3 regions of the Nocardioides sp. NPDC006273 genome follow, and region 3 is predicted to be linked to each of the others. Evidence: riboswitches for the same ligand, from Rfam matches in the RefSeq annotation. Region 3 holds a riboswitch; each other region holds the start of a gene.
What was found. A riboswitch is a leader RNA that binds a small molecule or an ion and turns the genes downstream of it on or off. The one in region 3 is predicted to bind cobalamin.
Positions count from the first base shown of each region.

Region 1: linked by a shared signal. The riboswitch ahead of ABZZ22_RS07815 (nitrite reductase) and the one ahead of ABZZ22_RS24045 (iron ABC transporter permease) in region 3 are both predicted to bind cobalamin.
Region 2: linked by a shared signal. The riboswitch ahead of ABZZ22_RS07875 (VWA domain-containing protein) and the one ahead of ABZZ22_RS24045 (iron ABC transporter permease) in region 3 are both predicted to bind cobalamin.

Region 1 is NZ_JBEXSD010000012.1:74,724-81,138, forward strand. Features, by position in the region: gene ABZZ22_RS07795 (aldehyde dehydrogenase (NADP(+))) at 1-182, shown strand, start outside; gene ABZZ22_RS07800 (enolase C-terminal domain-like protein) at 179-1,522, shown strand; gene ABZZ22_RS07805 (sulfite exporter TauE/SafE family protein) at 1,850-2,347, shown strand; gene ABZZ22_RS07810 (ABC transporter substrate-binding protein) at 2,365-3,531, opposite strand; cobalamin riboswitch at 3,635-3,840, shown strand; partial or broken gene ABZZ22_RS07815 (nitrite reductase) at 3,896-4,087, shown strand; gene ABZZ22_RS07820 (precorrin-8X methylmutase) at 4,730-5,383, shown strand; gene cobJ (precorrin-3B C(17)-methyltransferase) at 5,380-6,415, shown strand, end outside.
Region 2 is NZ_JBEXSD010000012.1:88,535-94,949, reverse strand. Features, by position in the region: partial or broken gene ABZZ22_RS07890 (LysR substrate-binding domain-containing protein) at 1-6, opposite strand, end outside; gene ABZZ22_RS07885 (cobyrinate a,c-diamide synthase) at 42-1,451, opposite strand; gene cobO (cob(I)yrinic acid a,c-diamide adenosyltransferase) at 1,528-2,142, opposite strand; gene ABZZ22_RS07875 (VWA domain-containing protein) at 2,142-4,289, opposite strand; cobalamin riboswitch at 4,314-4,456, opposite strand; gene cbiE (precorrin-6y C5,15-methyltransferase (decarboxylating) subunit CbiE) at 4,473-5,705, shown strand; gene ABZZ22_RS07865 (helix-turn-helix domain-containing protein) at 5,692-6,415, opposite strand, start outside.
Region 3 is NZ_JBEXSD010000076.1:12,118-18,532, forward strand. Features, by position in the region: gene ABZZ22_RS24020 ((2Fe-2S) ferredoxin domain-containing protein) at 1-74, shown strand, start outside; gene ABZZ22_RS24025 (CbtA family protein) at 118-909, opposite strand; gene ABZZ22_RS24030 (CbtB-domain containing protein) at 909-1,124, opposite strand; gene ABZZ22_RS24035 (ABC transporter substrate-binding protein) at 1,278-2,351, opposite strand; gene ABZZ22_RS24040 (ABC transporter ATP-binding protein) at 2,348-3,193, opposite strand; gene ABZZ22_RS24045 (iron ABC transporter permease) at 3,190-4,209, opposite strand; cobalamin riboswitch at 4,336-4,519, opposite strand; cobalamin riboswitch at 4,608-4,840, shown strand; gene ABZZ22_RS24050 (ribonucleotide-diphosphate reductase subunit beta) at 4,994-5,992, shown strand; gene ABZZ22_RS24055 (ribonucleotide reductase N-terminal alpha domain-containing protein) at 5,992-6,415, shown strand, end outside.

The DNA of each region.
Region 1 (6,415 bases), on a different contig from region 3:
GCGGCCCGTTCCCGGCCACCTCCGACTCCCGCACCACCTCGGTCGGCAGCCTCGCGATCGAGCGCTTCCAGCGTCCGGTCGCCTACCAGGACGTCCCCGCGGCCCTCCTCCCGGAGGCCGTACGCGACGACAACCCGTGGCACCTCGCCCGCCGGATCGACGGCGAGCTGCAGCTGCCATGACCAGCGCTGTGCCCACCATGGGGCCAACGATCGCCAAGATCGAGGTCGTCCCCGTCGCAGGTCATGACTCGATGCTGCTCAACCTCAGCGGCGCGCACGCGCCGACCTTCTGCCGCAACATCGCGATCCTCACCGACTCCGAGGGCCGCGAGGGTGTCGGCGAGGTCCCCGGCGGCGAGCCGATCCGACGCACCATCGAGGAGGCCGCCGAGCTGCTCGTGGGGCAGCCCGTGACCCGCTACCGCAGCCTGCTTCGGCAGGTCGCGGAGCGGTTCGCCGACCGCGACGCCGGCGGCCGCGGAGCCCAGACGTTCGACCTGCGTACGACCGTCCACGCCGTCACCGCACTGGAGTCCGCGCTCCTCGATCTCGCAGGTCAGGCGCAGGGTGTGCCGGTCGCCGAGCTGCTCGGCGACGGCCAGCAGCGAGACAGCGTCCCGATGCTCGGCTACCTCTTCTACGTCGGCGACCCCGACAAGACCGACCTGCCCTACCTGCGGGAGTCTGACGCCGCCGACGACTGGGACCGCATCAGGAGAGAGGTCGCGCTGACCCCCGAGGCGGTCGTACGCCTCGCCGAGGCCGCCCAGGCCCGCTACGGCTTCACCGACTTCAAGCTCAAGGGCGGCGTCCTCCCCGGCGAGGAGGAGGTCGCCGCGGTGACCGCCCTCCACGAGCGCTTCCCCGACGCCCGGATCACCCTCGACCCCAACGGCGGCTGGCTGCTCGCCGACGCGGTCCGGCTGCTGAAGGGCAAGGACGACGTGCTCGCGTACGCCGAGGACCCCTGCGGCGCCGAGGGCGGCTACTCGGGCCGCGAGATCATGGCCGAGTTCAAGCGCGCCACCGGGCTGCGTACGGCGACCAACATGATCGCCACCGACTGGCGTCAGATGGCGCACGCGATCCGTACGAACGCCGTCGACATCCCGCTGGCCGACCCGCACTTCTGGACCATGTCCGGCTCCGTCCGCGTCGCCCAGCTGTGCCATGACTTCGGGCTGACCTGGGGCTCCCACTCCAACAACCACTTCGACGTCTCGCTGGCGATGTTCACCCACGTCGGCGCCGCGGCGCCGGGGGAGATCACCGCGCTGGACACCCACTGGATCTGGCAGGACGGCCAGGGGCTGACCGAGTCGCCCCTGGAGATCCGCGACGGTGCCATCGAGGTCCCGACGGCCCCCGGCCTCGGGATCCGGCTCGACCGCGAGCGGGTCGCGGCCGCGCACGAGCTCTACCTCGAGCACGGCCTCGGCGTGCGCGACGACGGCGTCGCCATGCAGTACCTGGTGCCGGGGTGGACCTTCGACCCCAAGCGCCCCTGCCTGGTCCGATGAACGCGGAGGCTGCGCGAGTGTCGGCCCGGTGAGCGCCGAGCTCGCCTGGCTCCTGCTCGCCGGTATCGGCGCCGGACTGACCGGCTCGGTGGCCGGTCTGGCCTCGCTGGTCAGCTACCCCTCCCTGCTGGCCGCGGGCTTGCCGCCGGTCGTCGCCAACGTCACCAACACCGTGGCGATGTTCGGCGTCACCGGCGGCACCATCGCGGGCTCACGACGCGAGCTCCGCGGCCAGGGCAGAAGGATCGCCTGGCTGGGTCTGGCTTCGTTCCTGCGGTCGGCGCGGCTCTGCTGCTCACCACGCCGGCAGAGGCCTTCGAGGCGATCGTGCCCTGGCTCGTCGGCGGCGGTGCAATCCTTCTGCTGCTCCGTGACCGGATCAGGGGATGGGCTGCTGCTGCAAGGGCGTCTCGACAAGCTCGACCACCGATCGACGCCCTACCGCCGGACGGTGCAGGCAGGCGTACGTTGGCGCGCGGCTTCGGCTGGGGCGTCATCGTCTTCGTGCTCGGCATCTACGGCGGCTACTTCGGCGCGGGTGTCGGCATCATCGCGCTGGCCGTGCTCGTGCTCGAGCGAACCGAGGCGCTCGCGATCACCAACGCCGTCAAGAACGTCGCGACCGGCGTCGCCAACGGCACCGCGGCGATCGCGTACGTCTTCTTCGCTTCCGTCGACTGGCCTGCAGCGATCGCCCTCGGGCTGGGGGCGGTGATCGGCGGCTTCCTGGGGCCCGGGATCGTCCGCGTCGCGCCCGAGCGCCCCCTGCGCTGGCTGGTCGGCCTCGCCGGGCTCGGTCTCGCGCTGCACCTGGCGACCAGCTAGCGCGCGGGTGGCAGAGATCAGCCGCTGGTCGAGCCGATCTTGCGCAGCACCACGTTGCTGTGCCCGTCGGGGCCGTCCTTGACCACGCGCAGGAAGTAGGGCTGGTCCGGGTTGTTATTGGGGTCGAAGGACCAGTTCCCGCGTGGGCTGGCGATGGTGCCGACCGACCCGAGGGAATCGGCGATCTCGTTACGGTCGAGATCGTCGGAGAGCGCGAGAGCCTTGTCGAGTGCAGCCGCCGCGTCATAGGCCTGCACCGCGTAGACCGTCGGAGTGGCGTCGTACGCCTCGCGGTAGTCCAGCACGAAGGCGGCGTTGGCCAGCGAGTCGACCGCGGCGCTGTAGTGCAGCGCGGTCCGCACCCCGGTGGCGGCGCCGGCCAACGTGGTCAGGACGTCGCCCTCGGTGAGGAAGCCGGGACCGTAGAGCGGGATCCTCCGAGACACGCGGGACTCGCGGTAGGCCCGCACGAACGCCTCAGCCTGCTTCCCGGCATAGGCGGCGTAGATGGCGTCCGCCCCCGACTTCGCGGCCTCGTTGAGAAGGCCGGACCACTCCCGGGACGCGCCGGACGACGTGTATCCCTGGCCCGAGATGGTCCCGCCCGACGCCTCGACGGCGATCATGAAGCTGTCGGCGAGCTCGTGCCCGGTCGCGTCGTCGGAGGCGATGACGTACGCCGAGCCCCGGTCGGTGTCCACGGCGACCGCCTTCCCGAGCGAGCCGCCGAGTCCTGCGTTGGTCGAGGACGTCCGCCACAGATAGTCGGAGCCGTCGGCGAACCGGTCGGCTCCGGCGCCGGTCACGATCAGCGGCGTCTCGTTGGCGGTCGCGACGGACTTGGCCGCGAGCGCCGTCTCCGAGCCGACCAGCCCGACGACCGCATGGACCTCGTCCTCCTCGATCAGCCTGGCGACCGCGGCGACCCCGGTCTGCACGTGGTCGCCCTCGTCGGCCTCGACGACGTCGACCAGCCTGCCGCCGAGCTGCCCGTCGTGCTGGTCGAGGTAGAGGTCGAAGCCGCGGGTCATGTCGGTGCCGATCGACTCGTGCGCCCCGGACGCCGGAACCACCAGGCCGATCGAGACCTTCGACTCCGAGCTCGAGGCGCACCCGGCGAGGCCGAAGGTGAGCGACGAGACGGTCGCGAGAACGAACAGCTGCCGGTTGGCCGATCCGGTCACGGGAGACTCCATCTGTGGGAGGACGTGGAGCAGATTTCGAGTAGCCGAACACTGCCACACACCACGGCCTGACAGCGAGCAATTCGTCGCGATGTCCGCAAGTGGGTAGTCTCGCCCTGCCAGTCGTACTCCATGCCTGATGGGGTCAGGGAACCCGGTGCAAGTCCGGGACTGACGCGCAGCGGTGAGGATGACGGGCGGGGCACGCTCTTCTTCGGGGGAGGGCAGCCACTGGAGCCTGGCTCCGGGAAGGCGCTCCGCTCCGATCGATTCCGAGTCCGAAGACCTGCTGGCTCTGGTGGCGCCCGCCGCCAGGTCACCACGTGCCCCGCGCAAGGGCACATGACGCAGAGCAGGTGTCCCGATGACGCGAGTCCGAACCGACCGGTGCCCGGGAGTCGGCCGTCCGTGGCCGGCTGAGGACGGCCTGCTGGTCCGGCTGCGTCTGATCGGCGGGTCCGTCTCGTCGTCGGCGTTGCTCTCGCTGATCGCTGTCGCCGAGACCTACGGCGACGGCAACATCTACCTCACCGGCCGCGCGAACCTGCAGGTCCGGGGCCTGCCTGCGGTCGACGGAGCGCTCCCGGGCGAGGTGCTCACCGCGCTGAAGGCGACCGGTCTGGTGCCGGCGCAGACCCACGAGCTCGTACGCAACGTGATGGTCTCCCCGCAGACCGGAGTCGCCGGGGGTCGGGCCGACCTGCGCGGCGTCGCCGCGTCGCTGGACCGGCTGCTGTGCGGCTCCTCCCGCCTGACGGCGCTCCCGGGCCGGTTCCTCTTCGTGCTCGACGACGGTCGCGGCGACCTGGTCTCGCGCGAGTGCGACCTCGGCCTGGTCGCGCTGTCCGCCACCGAGGTTCAGCTCCGGGTCGGCGAGACGTGGGGGCCCGTCGTACCGCTCGTCGAGGCCGCGTCCCGGCTCGCCGCGCTCGCCTCGCGCTTCCTGGACGTACGTGGTGAGGGACCGTCCGCGGCCTGGCACGTCTCCGAGCTCGACTCGCCGCTGACCGATCCGGTCGCGGCTGACGCTCGGGTGCCCGTCGCGGCCGAGGAGCTCGACTTCGGCCAGGTGCCCGGTGGTGAGCACGTGGCCGCCACCGACGGGGTCCTCGACCGGACCGCGATCGAGGGGCTCGCGAAGCGGGCTCCGGCCGTCGTGGTGACGCCGTGGCACGGCGTGTTCGTACCCTCGCCGCAGCTGCGCCCCACCCGGCGCTACGACTACATCGACCAGGGCCCGGCGATCTACGTCGACTCCTTCGCGACCATCCGGCGAGAGGCCGACCTCTCCGCGGTGCCGGCCGACGCCGAGCGCCTCGCGGTGCGGATGATCCACGGCAGCGGGCAGGTCGATCTCGCCTCCGACCTGGTCATCCACCCCGATCTGGTGAAGGCCGCGCGGGGTGCGCTGGAGGCTGGCGCCCCGATCCTGTGCGACGCGACCATGGTCGCGACCGGGGTCACCCGCAGCCGGCTGCCCCGCGACAACGAGGTGCTCTGCATGCTCGGCGACGACCGGGTCCCGGGGCTCGCCCGGGAGTGGGGGACGACCCGCACCGCAGCCGCGCTGTCGATGTGGGAGCCCTACCTGGAGGGTGCCGTCGTCGCCATCGGCAACGCCCCGACGGCGCTCTTCCACCTGCTCGAGATGATCCTCGACGGCGGTCCGCGGCCGGCCGCCGTCGTCGGCTGCCCGGTCGGCTTCATCGGCGCCGCCGAGTCCAAGGAGGCGCTGGCCGCCTTCGCTGACGAGCACGGGATCGACATCCCGTTCGTCACCGTCCGCGGCCGCCGCGGCGGCTCCGCGATGACCTCGTCCGCCCTCAACGCACTCGCCCAGGAGCAGGAATGACTGGCTCGACAGGAACTCCGGCGGGCGTACGCGGGAAGTTCAGCGTCGTCGGCATCGGCCCGGGCGACCCCGAGCTGATCACCCTCAAGGCCGCCCGGCTGATCGGCGCGGCGCCGGTGGTCGCCTACCACGCCGGCGTGCGCAAGCAGTCCCACGCCCGCCGGATCGCGTCCTCGCTGATCCCCGCCGACGCGATCGAGGAGGAGCTGCGCTACCCGGTCACGACCGGGACCACCTCGCACCCGGGCGGCTACGTCGGAGCGATGGCCGAGTTCTACGAGTCCTGCGCGGTCCGGCTCTCGGCTCATCTCGACGCCGGCCGCGACGTGGTCCTGCTCGCCGAGGGCGACCCGCTCTTCTACGGCTCCTCGATGTATCTCCACGACCGGTTCAAGGAGATCTACGAGACCTCGGTCGTGCCCGGGGTGCCCGCCTTCGCGGCCGCCACCGCCGCCGTGTCGACGCCGCTGGTGCGCCAGACCGACGTCCTCACCGTCCTGCCCGGCACCCTGCCCGAGCCCGAGCTCGCCCGGCGCCTCGCCGACACCGAGGCCGCCATCATCATGAAGCTCGGCCGCACCTTCCCCGCGGTCCGCTCCGCGCTCGCGGCTGCCGGGCGGCTGGACGGCGCCTGGTACGTCGAGCGTGCCTCGCAGCCCGAGGAGCGCTGGCTACCGGTCGCCGACGTCGACCCGTCCTCGGTTCCCTACTTCTCCCTCATCGTCGTCCCCGGCGACACCGCCCCGACCTCCGCCCGTCGAGCCGCTACCCCCGTCGGTCGAGCCGCGAGCGCTAGCGAGCGTGTCGAGACCAACACAGTCCCCTCTGCGCTCGAATCGACCCTGTTGGTCTCGACACGCCTTCGCCTAGGGGCTCCGGCGGCTCGACCAGCCGGTGCCGGGGCGGCGGCCGAGTCTGCCGAGTCTGTCGAGGCGACGCGCGGGGGCGTCTCGACAGACCCGGTCTCCGGGGAGGTGCTCGTCGTCGGGCTCGGTCCGGGACCGGATGGGTGGCTGACCCCCGAGGTCTCAG
Region 2 (6,415 bases), on a different contig from region 3:
CCCGTACGGGAAGTCGACCGAGGGTTCGTCTACGAGGTCGGCTAGGCGACGTGGAGGTAAGACGCGTGCACCGTGTCACTGCTGAAGCCGGTCTCGGCACCGTCGACGCTCCAGGCCGCCTGCGCCCCGGCGGAGGGCGAGGTGGTGGTGCGGTGGAACTCGTGGCCGGTGACCTGCTCGCCGGCACGGGTGAGCAGGGAGTCGGAGGGGGCCGTGGCCACCGGGTAGCGGAGGGTGAGGCGCTCGCTCATCGCGGCTCGGGCAGGAAGGGCGCCGGCCAACGGGACGCCGTCGAGGGCCTCCGCGAGGTAGAGCAGCCCGGCGCACTCGGCGACGGTCGGGACCCCGGCTTCGACGGCTTCACGCAGGTCGCGGAGGAGGCTGCGGTTGGCGGCGAGCTCGGCGGCGTACATCTCCGGGAAGCCGCCACCGAGATAGATCCCCCGGGTGCCGACAGGGAGCGCCGGATCGGTCATCGGGTCGAACGCGACAACCTCGCAACCCGCGGCCGTCAGGAGCTCCTCGGTCTCGGGGTAGCGGAAGGTGAACGCCCTGCCGCCCGCGACCGCGACCACAGGACGCGCGTTCGCGTCGTCGACTGTGTTGGTCTCGACACGCCTCCGCCTAGCGGCTCCGGCGGCTCGACCAACGGTTGCGCTGGTTGAGCCGGCGTCGTGAGGAACGAGCGACGCCGTGTCGAAACCAACACGGTCGCCTTCGCCCAACGCCACCACCGGATCCCAAGGATCCCCGTCCAGGTCTGGAGCCGACCGGGCGAGCTCCAACAAGGCGGACAGGTCCAGATGAGCCGCGACCTGCTCGCCCAGCCGCTCGATCAGCGCGACGGACTCGTCGCGCTCGTCGACCGGGACGAGCCCCAGGTGGCGCGAGGGCGTCGCCAGCGACGGGTCCGGCGGGAGCATGCCGAGGACCGGCAGCCCGAGACCGTCCAGCGCACGCCGGATCTCGTCGGCGTTGCGCCCGGGAGAGCAACGGTTGAGGACGACTCCCCCGATGCGTACGGACGGGTCGAAGCCGGCCATGCCCGCAGCGATCGCGGCAGCGGAGCGGGACATCCGGGCGACATCGAGGACCAGGACGACCGGCGAGGAGGTCAACGAGGACACGTGTGCGGTCGAGGCGAAGCCGTCGGTGCCGAGCCGGCCGTCGTAGAGGCCCATGACGCCCTCGATGACCGCCACGTCGGCTCCGGCAGCGCCGTGGAGCAGCAACGGTACGACCCGCGACTCCCCCACCAGGTGCGGGTCGAGGTTGCGGCCCGGGCGGCCGGTGGCGAGCGCGTGGTAGCCCGGGTCGATGTAGTCCGGGCCGACCTTGTGACCGCTGACCACGTGCCCGGCCGAGCGCAGCGCCGCCATCAGCCCGGTCGCGATCGTCGTCTTGCCCGAGCCGGTCGAAGGAGCAGCGACCGCCAGCCGGGGCAGGCTCATGCCGCCACGCCCGTAGGGCAGTGCGAAGAATACGGACGTGGCGCCCTGAGGTTTGTTGTCGCTCGCTTGGGCTCGCTCACCATTCGATGCCCCGCTGGCCCTTCTGACCCGCGTCCATCGGATGCTTGATCTTGGTCATCTCGGTGACCAGGTCGGCGACCTCCAGCAGCGCCGGGTCGGCGTCGCGGCCGGTGATGACGACGTGCTGACGCCCCGGCCGCTCGGCGAGCACAGTGGCCACCTCGGCGGCATCGACCCAGCCCCACTTGATCGGATAGGTGAACTCGTCGAGGACGAGCAGGTCGTAGGTCTCCGCGGCCAGGCACCGCTTGATCTCGGCCCAGCCCTCGGCGGCGTCCGCGGCGTGATCCTCGGCGTCACCCTGCTTGCGCGACCAGGACCACCCCGAGCCCATCTTGTGCCAGTCGACCGGACCACCTTCGCCGGTCTCCTCGTGCAGCGCACCGAGACGCTCGAGCACGGTCTGCTCGCCGATGCGCCACTTGGCCGACTTCACGAACTGGAAGACCCCGATCCGCCAGCCCTGGTTCCACGCGCGCAGCGCGAGCCCGAAGGCGGCGGTCGACTTCCCCTTGCCGGGCCCGGTGTGGACCATCACCAGCGGACGGTTGCGACGCTGACGGGTGGTGAGCCCGTCGTCGGGTACGTTGAGCGGCTGTCCCTTCGGCATCAGGCAGCGCCCCTTCCGGTGGTGGATCCGGTGAACCCGTGGACGGCGGAGGTCAACGCCTCGGCGCTCACCTCGGCTACGGGCACGTGCTCCGCATCCAGGTGCGCCGCCAGCTGGCGCGCCAGCCCGAGCCGCATCGGTCCGCTCTCGGAGTCGATGACGACGGTGGTGACGCCCAGACCGGCGACGTACGCGGCGGCCTGCTGCGAGCGCCGGACCGCGTCCTTCCCGTGGGTCTTGGAGTTGGCGCGGCCGTCGGTGACGACCACCAGCAGCGGCCGCAGATCAGGGTCACGCAGACGCTCGCGCTGGAGCACACGGGCGGCCTCGAGGAGGCCTTCGGCCAGCGGCGTACGTCCTCCGGCGGGGATCTCGTCGAGGCGGGCCGCGGCGAGGTCGACCGACCCGGTCGGCGGCAGCACGAGCTCGGCGCCCTCGCCGCGGAACGTGATCATCCCGACCTTGTCACGGCGCCGGTAGGCGTCGAGGAGAAGCGAGAGGACCGCCGCCTTCACCTGCGCCATCCGCTTGCGCGCGGCCATCGACCCGGACGCGTCCACGCAGAAGAGCACCAGGTTGGCCTCGCGGCCCTCGCGGACCGCGGTGCGGAGGTCCTCGATCCGCAGCTCGACCCGCCCGGACGTACGTCCCCGGGCGGCCTGCTTCCCCGCCGCCGCCTTGAGCGTCTCGACCAGGTGGAGCGAGCCTCGGCTGCTCTCCCGTGCGCCGATCCGGCGACCGCTGCTGCCGATCGCCTTGCTCCGGCCGCCGGTGCGGCCCGTGCCCAGGCCGGACACGGTCAGGAGGCGGGGGCGGTAGGCCGCGGCCGCACCGGTGACTGACTCGGGTGCGGCACCGGAAGGAGATTGTGGCTGGTCGGGTGCGTTGTCGGCTGTGTTGGTTTCGACACCGCTCGCTTCGCTCGCGGGCTCAACCATCGGGGGTTCTCCCCCGTCGGTCGAGCTATCCCCGTCGGTCGAGCCGGCACCACCCTCGTCGGTCGAGCCGTCGGAGCCGCTAGGCGGAGACGTGTCGAGACCAACAGAGTCGTCTTCGGCACCCGAGTCTCCCGAGTCATCCGAAGGCCCACCCTCCGGCGGCTCAGGTGGCAGCTCCTCGTCCCCGAGAATCCGGTCGAGCAGGTCCTCGTCGATCCCCGGAGCATCGAACGGGTTGCGCCGCCGCCGGTGCGGCAGCGCGAGCAGCGCGGCCCGGCGAATGTCGGCCCGGGTGACCTCCGACCGGCCGGCCCAAGCAGCGTGCGCGACCGCGGTGCGGGCGGTGACGATGTCGGCACGCAGCCCGTCGACCTCGAACGCCGCGCAGACCTCGGCGATCTTGAGCAGCCCCGGCTCGGTGAGCCGGACCTTCCCGACCAGCTCACGAGCGGCGGCGATCCGGGAGGTCAGCGCACGATCGGCTCCGCCGAAACGTTCGGCGAACGCAGCGGCGTCGAGGTCGAAGGCCATCCGGCGGCGGACGACCTCGACGCGAAGCGCGGGATCCCGCGGCGCGGCGACCTCGACGGTGAGCCCGAAGCGGTCCAGCAGCTGCGGGCGCAGCTCGCCCTCCTCGGGGTTCATGGTGCCGATCAGGACGAAGCGCGCGGCGTGCGAGACCGAGACGCCGTCGCGCTCGACGGAGACGCGCCCCATCGCCGCCGCGTCCAGCAGCAGGTCGACCAGGTGGTCGTGGAGCAGGTTGACCTCGTCTACGTAGAGCAGGCCACGGTGTGCGCGGGCGAGCAGCCCCGGCTCGAACTCGACCGCACCTCGCGAGAGCGCGCTCTCCAGGTGGAGCGAGCCGACGACCCGGTCCTCGGTGGCTCCCACCGGGAGTTCGATCAGCCGCACCGGCCGGCTCTCCACGACGGCGGCGGACCCGAACGGACCGTCCGGCGACTCGGCGGAGGGGTCGGACGGGTCGATCGAGAACCGATCCCCCGCATAGACCGAGATCGAGGGCAGCACGGCCGCCAGACCGCGTACGGCCGTCGACTTCGCGGTCCCCTTCTCGCCACGGACCAGGACGCCGCCGATCTCCGGGGAGATCGTGGTGAGCACGAGCGCGAGGCCCATGTCGTCGAGTCCTGTGGCTGAGTCGGCCTCGCAGCCGAGGACGGCAGAAAATGGATAGTGCACCGGCATGAGAGGCTCCCGCTCCCTATCGCGTTGATTGGATGGTCACGGGGCCGGTCTTCGGACTCACCGAGTCTCCACGAATGGAGCTCGACTCACCGCAGCGGGCCTGTGCCGGATTCTCACCGGCTTCCCAGATTCTCCCCAGTCGGGGCACCTCGTGACTGTGCGGTCACTGTAGCGTCTGGCCCCATGATCGTCGTGGTGGGCATCGGTGCCGGAGGTTGGGACGAGGTCCCCGTACGTCACCAGCAGCTGATCCGAGGCGCCTCGGTCCTCCTCGGCGGCAAACGCCACCTCGACCTGGCCCCGGACGTCCCCGGCCAGCGGCGCGAGCCCTGGCCCTCACCGCTCCGCGACGGGCTCCCTGCACTGCTCGAATCCGTCGGCGACGCCGTCGCTCTGGCCTCGGGCGACCCGCTCGTCTCCGGTATCGGCACGACCCTGATCGACCTGCTCGGCCCGGAGAACGTGCGCATCGAGCCGGCCGTCTCCTCCGTCGCCCTCGCTCGCGCCCGGATGGGCTGGTCGGCCGAGTCGTGCGTGGCCGTCAGCCTCGTCGGCCGCGACGTCGCACTGATCGCCCGCGAGCTCGCCCCCGGCCGCCGCATCCTGGCGCTCTCCTCGGACGGATCCACTCCCGTGTCGGTCGCTGACCTCCTGGTCACGGTCGGTTTCGGCGCCTCGACCATGACCGTCCTGGGTGACCTGGGAGCGGAGACGGAGACTGCTCAGACGGCGACCGCGTCGACCTGGGTCGGTGAGTCGCCGCGCCTCAACATGGTGGCGATCGAGTGCGCCGCCGACCGTGTTGGTTTCGACACGGAAGCGAGCGTGTCGAGACCAACACAGTCGTTCCCCGCGTCCTGGACCCCAGGCCTCCCCGACGACTCCTTCGAGCACGACGGCCAGCTGACCAAGCGCGACCTCCGGGCCTCGGCCCTGTCCCGTCTCGCCCCGACCCCAGGACAGCACCTCTGGGACGTGGGCGCCGGAGCCGGGTCGGTCGGGATCGAGTGGATGCGGGCGCACCCGACGTGCACGACGACCGCGATCGAGGCCAGCTCCGAGCGGGCGGCCCGGATCGCTCGCAACGCAGCCCGCCTCGGCGTTCCCAACCTGAGCGTCATCGAGGGCCGCGCCCCCGACGCCCTGGCCGGCCTCCCCGCCCCGGACGCGATCTTCATCGGCGGCGGGGCGACCCGTCCCGGCGTGCTCGACACCTGCCTCGCGGCGCTGCGCCCCGGCGGCCGGATCGTCGTCCACGGCGTCACCCTCGAGACCGAGCAGCTCCTGGCCGCTGCCTACCAGGAGCACGGCGGCGAGCTCACCCGGATCTCCGTCGAGACCTCTGCCCCGATCGGCGCCTTCACCGGCTGGACCCCGGCCCGGTCGGTCACCCAATGGACCCTCACCGTCGGGTGAGATCGCGCCGCCAGCGCGGAGTCGTCGACTCCAGGGCGGTCAGGAGTCCGACGGTCTCTGCCGGGTCGCTGAGGCGGTCACCGAAGAGCTCCTTGATGCGCTTGAGCCGGTGGCGCACGGTCTGCTCGTGGACCCTCAGCTGCTCGGCGACGACGGGCGCGCTGGGCCGGGCCCGCAGCCAGACCAGCATGGTCTCGGCGAGCGCCAGGCGGCGTTTCGGGGTCTCCCCCAAGAGGGGCGCGAGCAGCTGCTCGTCGGCGAAGCGGCGCAGCGTCGGGTCGGCGTGCAGGCACAGCTCCGACTGGTGCTCGGCGCACCAGACGATGCCGTCCGCGGAAGGACGGAGGACCTGCTCGGCGACCAGATCCACGGCCCGCAGGCCCCAACGTACGGCGTGGCGGGTCTCGTCGAGCCGCACCTCCCAGGTGACGGCCACCGGGCGGCTCGTCGCGGCGACGACCGCCCTGGCCCTCTCGTGCACCACGCCTGAGGCCCCGATCACGACCATGGCCCCCTCGCTCGGCCCCATGAGCAGACGCGGCGCGGGCGCGCTGAGCTCTGCCGGGACCGGTCCGCCCGGAACCACCGCCACGGCCACCCGGTCGGTGATCTTCCAGCCGGCGCGTCCGGCCAGGGCACACAGGTCGCCGGTCCGTACGTCGCCGACGAGCGCCGCGAAGAGCGGCAGCCGGGGGTCGATCGGCGGCGAA
Region 3 (6,415 bases):
CCGCCGCCCGGGTGATCGTGCGTGATCACCTGGCCGACGGCCGCCCCGTGGAGACCTACCGCCTCCCCCGCTGATCCGGGTCGAGCTACTGATCCGGTGGTCGAGCTTGTCGAGACCTCACAGGCTCGCGGCCAGGGCCTTCCGCTCCGCGACGGCGCGCTCCGCCGCGTACAACCGGCCGACCAGGCCGGTCAGTGCCACCCCGAGCAGGCCCCACATCGTGGCGAGCGTGATGAGGGACGCGAGCCGGAAGGACCACAGCGTGTCCGCCGGGAAGTCGCCGATCTCGTTGACCGTGACGAAGAGGTGACCCGCGACGACCACGACCAGCAGATAGGCGGCGGTGCCGCCGACCACGGCCGCGTAGGTCCCGACCCGCTCCCGCAGTCGCACCGCGCCATAGGTGGCGAGCACGGCCGCGAGGACGGAGACGAGCAGGTAGCCGAAGTAGACCGACGTACGCAGCCCGATGGTGTCCCCGCTGCCGACCGCGGGTGGCGTGGCCGGATATTTGAGGAAAGGCACCAGCGCGACCGCGACGAACCCGATCAGCGTGACGAGCGCCGTCGACTGGCTTGGCGTGAGCCGTCCGAGGCGCCCCAGCGCGGCGGCGGCGACCAGCCCGAGGATGCCCCCGAGCGCGACGCCAACGGCCAGGGTGCCGGTCAGCAGACCCCAGGTGCTCTGGTTCGTGCGGGGGACCTCGGCGGCCTCGTCACCGCCCTCGTCGCCTTCGGCGGCATGCGAGTGCGAGTGCCCGTCGCCGCCGCTGTCTCCTGATGATATGGCCTCCAGCGCGATGGCAGCGCCGACCTGCGGCTCACCGACGGCGTACGCCACCAGGAAGGTGGCGACGCCGGCGAGGAGTCCGGCTAGCAGGCCGCGTACGAGAAATGCACGCGGGCTCATCAGTGGCAGGGGTAGCCGAGCAGGTGGCGACCGTCGTGGACCCACTCGTGGATGAGCGTGCCGGACGGGATCGAGACGGCGCCCTGGTCGGCGCTGATGAAGAAGAGCACCAGCAGACCGAGAAGGCCGAAGAAGAGCGCCCAGGGGGCGAGCTCACGGAGCGGGACGGTGGGAAGGTCGGCGCCGGCGACGGGCGCCACAGCGTGCTGCGACATATGTCCTCCTCAGGGATTTCTGCGTCCCTGTTCGATGGGGTTGGACGGACACTCGGGTCTGACTCCACCGCCGCGAGGCGATGTCACAGTAGCGCGACTGTGCCGGAGTTCCACCGGCTTCCTCGTATCCGTTGCGTGCACTATAGCCAGATCTCAGCGGAGCCACTCGTTGCCGTCGAGATTGGTGAGATGGGTGATGTCGAGCGTCGGCTCGATCCCCGACTCGGGAACGATCCCGAAGTGCTCCAGCGAGCGGCGGACCCACTCGGCGGCGTCGATGTTGAGGGGCCCGGAGACCCACATCGCGTAGGGCAGGTTGACGAACCTGTTCTCCTCGACGGCACGCAGACCGCGGGAGGCGGGGTTGGCCTTGAGGACCTTGACCTTCTCCTCGTACGACTGACCGGGGTAGTCCACGAAGTAGATGATGTCCGGATCGGCGGCGGCGATGCGCTCCCAGCCGACCTCGGTCCAGGTGTCGTCGACGTCGGCGGTCGCGTTGGTCACCCCGGCGGTGTCGAAGATCGCCTGCGGCCCGCCGAAGGAGCCGGACGTGAAGATCGCGTCGGTGCCGGAGTCGAACAGGAACGCGGTCGGCGCCTCAGCCGGTTCGGACGCGCTCTCCAAGGCCTTGCGACGCTCCTCGATGTCGGTCACGACCTCCTCCGCGGTCTCCCGGTGACCGGTCAGCTCACCGATGTTGAGCAGGTCGGTACGCAGCGCCGTCCAGGCCTCCATGGTGCCGCGGTCGCCGTCCTCCTGACGGCAGGTCTCGCTGAGCAGGTAGGTGTCGATGCCCTGCTCGTGCAACGTCTCGGGCAGCAGGTTGCGCGACTCGCTGAACCCGTAGCCCCAGCCTGCGAACATCATCTGTGGATTCACAGCGAGCACGGTCTCCAGGGTCGGGTGGTCGTCGCCGACCACGCGGAGCTCGTCGACGCGCTCGTCCGGGTAGGCGAGCTCGAGCAGCTGCTTGTCGCGCGCCAGGCCGGTGACGGCGACGAGCTCGTCGCGTGCGCCGACAGCGAGCGCGATCGAGATGATCCCGCCGTCGTAGGCGTAGAGCTCGGTGAGCGGCTCGTCGATCGTCACCTTCTCACCACAGTTCTCGACGGTGACCGCTGCCGCGCTCGCGGGACCGGAGGCGGTGGTCTCCTCCGCACCGCAGCCGGTGAGGATCGTGGCACCGAGAGCGAGTGCGGAGAGGCAGGCCAGGCGTGGGTTCATGCCGAGTGGTCCTTTCGGGGGTGGATGAGCAGGTGGGGCTGACCCAGGTGCGGGTGTGGAACCTGGACGGAGCCGACGCCGAAGTGAAGATCGACGCTGATGGCGTCGAGGACCTCGGCGGGCGGGCCATGGGCCACGACCGTCGCCGGCCCGGTGTCCGGGTCGGAGCCCTGGGGCCGGCCGAGAACCGCCAGCCGGTCGAAGGAGCGAAGCGCCAGGTCGAGGTCGTGGATCGTCGCGACCAGGGTCTCGACCCGGTCGGCGACCGTCTGCAGCAGCCGCAGCTGCCAAGCGACGTCGAGGTGGTTGGTGGGCTCGTCCAGGAGCATCACCGGGCAGTCCTGGGCGAGGCCGCGGGCCATCACCGCCCGTCGCCGCTCGCCGCCGGAGAGCCGGTCGCAGGGCTCGTCGATCCGGTCGGCCAGCCCGACGGCATCGAGAGCCGAACGGACGATATCGCGCTCCTGCGTTCCGCCTCTGGCCCAGGGCCGGGTGCGTGGCACCCGGCCGAGCGCAACCATCTCGCCGACGAGCAGCTCTGCGGAGGCGACCTCTTCCTGAGGGACGTACGCCATCCGGCGGGCACGCTCACGCGAGCTGGTCCGACTGGTCTCGTGGAGGGCACCGGCGGCGTCGGCGAGGTAGGTGTGGCCGGCGCTCGGCCGCAGCACTCCGGCGATGACCCGCAGCAAGGTCGACTTCCCCACTCCGTTCACGCCGACGATCCCGAGACTGGTGCCGGCGGGCACGTCGAGGTCGATGTCGCGAAGCACGTCGCGCTCGCCCAGGCGGACACCGACGCCGCGCAGACGCAGCACCGGACCGTTCTCGTGCGCGCTCATCCCTCACTCCCGAACCGGTACCTGCCGCGGCCCAGGAGCAGCAGGAACAGCGGCGCCCCGACGACACCGGTGACCACGCCCAGCGGGATCTCCTGTGGTCGCGCCACCAGCCGTGCCAGCACGTCGACCCACAGCAGGAACAGCCCACCGCCCAGGGCCGCGATGGGGAGGACGACCCGGTGCCGGGCGCCCACGAGCAACCGGGCCGCGTGCGGCACGATCAGCCCGACGAACCCGATCCCGCCGCTGACCGCGACCAGGACCCCGACCAGGACCGCCAACCCGACGAAAAGCGTCGTACGCAGCCCCGCGACGTTCACACCGAGCGAGACCGCGGTCTCCGGGCCCGCCGCAAGCGCGTCCAACCAGCGGTGCATGGCCAGCATCCCGACCCCCAGGGCCAGGGTGAGCGCCGCGGGCAGCCACAGCTTCTCCCAGGTGGCACCGCCAACGCTGCCGAGCATCCAGAACATCACCGAGTTGGCGGCACGGGGGTCGTCGCTCATGAAGACCAGGAACGAGGCGATCGCGGAGAGTCCCGAGGAGAGCACCACCCCGGAGAGCACCAGCCGGATCGGAGTCAGCCCACCCTGCGCGGTCGCCACCAACCAGACCAGCAGGGCCGAGCCGATCGCCCCGACCAGTGCCCCGGTCGAGACGGCATAGATGCCGAAGCCGGCCAGCGCACCCGTGGTGATCGCCGCCGTCGCCCCCACCGACGCCCCGGAGCTGATCCCGAGGAGGAACGGGTCGGCGAGCGGGTTGCGGACCAGGGTCTGCATCCCGGCGCCGGCCACCGCGAGGCCCGCCCCGACGACCAGGGCCATCAGTGCTCGGGGAAGGCGCAGCTCCCACACGATCACGTCCCACCTCCCGACGGCATCACCCTGGAGCCGGTCGGCGACCGCCGCGACGACCTCGGAGACCGGGATCCGCTCCGATCCGAACGCCAGGGAGGCCACGGCGCTGAGCACCGAGGCGAGCACCAGGCCGACGACCAACGGCAGGAAGGGCACTCTGCGGTTCGCGCCGGTAGCGGGCCTCCCGACGGCCCGGCGACGTACAGATGGCTGGGCATCGCGGAGGGACGCATCCACGGCTGTCGGCCTCTCAGGTCTCCTGGACCCTGATCGCGAGGGCCGTTGACGAATATCTGAGCCGACAGGTTTTCGGACTCGGGATCAACCGACGACGCTGCCTTCCCAGGACCTCAGGTCCCAGTGGCGTCTAGCGTCGCCGTCTCCCTCACCGCTGCGCGCCAGTCCCGGAATCACACCGGAGTTCCCTGGCATCCCAGAGGATGCGTTCGACTCGGGCGACACGCTAGCACGGTCACCGAAGCCTGGCAGCGGTGTCACCCAGGAGGCCGGCGAAACACTAGATCTAGGAAGTTGCATTGATGTAGTTCCCGTATATGGTGGTCCTCGCAGCTGGTTCTCCCAACTCGGCGACGGGGCGGGAGAGGCAAGAGGGAACCCGGTTCGACTCCGGGACTGCCCCGCAGCGGTGAGTGGGAACGACCGCCGTCACAGAGCACTGGGAGCAAGCCGGCTCCTGGGAAGCGACGGCCAGTAGGGATCTCGACAAGCTCGATCACCGAGTATGTGCCCACGAGTCCGAAGACCTGCCAGCGCGCCGCACCCGCCGGGTGCGGTGGTCCGCGACCTCGAGGGACGGTCAGGGGATCAAGTCCTCGCGCCCGTCTTCCGGCGCGGCGCCGACGTCCTCTGCTCCTCGATGCGCGGATGAGCAACACATCCGAGCGGGCCGGGCGGGCCCGTGGACGAAGGGGACGATGAGATGATCGACACCGAGGGTCTGCCGATCCGGACCGAGAAGTCGGCGTACGTCTTCGACTACCCGATGGCCGAGGACCTGGCGAAGAAGCAGCGGAGCATCTTCTGGACGGCCGAGGAGATCCCGGTCGAGAACGACAAGCAGGACTTCCTGGTCAACATGACCGACGCCGAGCAGGCGGCGGTCAAGACGACGCTGAAGCTGTTCACCATCTATGAGCTGATCCTCGGCGGCGAGGTGTGGGGCGACCGGCTCTTCCACGCGTTCCCGCGCCCGGAGGTCCAGATGATGACCAACGCCTTCTCGTTCGCCGAGCTCAACATGCACGCGCCGTTCTACGCGAAGCTCAACAAGACGCTGATGATCGACACCGAGGAGTTCTACGACTCCTACAAGAACGACCCCGTGCTGGCCGAGCGGATCCAGTTCGTGTGGGACGCGATCGCCGACGAGGACCTGCTCTACGCGCTAAGCGTCTTCACGCTGATGGAGAACTGCGTCCTCTACTCCAACTTCGCCTTCCTCAAGCACTTCCAGTCCGGTGGGAAGAACCTGCTGCAGAACGTGATCAGCGGCATCAACTTCTCCGCCCGCGACGAGAACCTGCACGCCACCGGCGGCGCCTGGCTGTTCAACACCACCCTCGAGGAGTACGCCGCGACCGTCCCGGCCGACAAGTTCGAGGCCGAGCGCGACGACCTCTTCGCGAGGGTCCGCGGCGTCGCCGAGCACCTCTACGCCCACGAGGCCCGGATCGTGGAGATGCTCTTCTCCCACGGGCCGATCCCAGGCATCGACCAGGCCGACCTGGAGACCTTCGTGAGGTCCCGGATCGACATGACCCTGGAGAACATGCGGATGGAACCGCTGTTCGACGTCGAGGCCAACCCGATCGCCGAATGGTTCTACAACGGCATCAACGGCACCCAGTTCCACGACTTCTTCCAGGTCACCGGCAACGAATACAACCGCAACATCGGCGAGACGGAGTTCAGCTTCTGATGAGCAACAACAACTGGGAGGCACTCTCCGCCGAGCGCAAGGCGCTGCAGGCCGAGGACATCGTGCCCGACTTCATGACCACGGCGGGCTACGCCATGTTCAAGGCCAAGTACACCGTGGACGGCCAGAGCGTGCGGGGGCGCTACGAGACCATCGCCAGCACCGCCGGCGACCTCGCCGACGAGATGTACCCCCGCGAGGACGGCGTCTCCTGGACGGCGCGGTTCTTCGAGGCGATCTGGAACGGCTGGCTCTCCCCGTCGACGCCGGTGCTGTCCAACCTCGGCACCGACCGCGGTCTGCCGGTCTCGTGCGAGGGCTCGTACGTCGAGGACTCGGTCTGGGGCTTCTACGAGACCCTCAAGGAGGCCGCGATCCTCTCCCAGAACGGGTTCGGCACCTCGGCGTACCTCGGTGACGTCC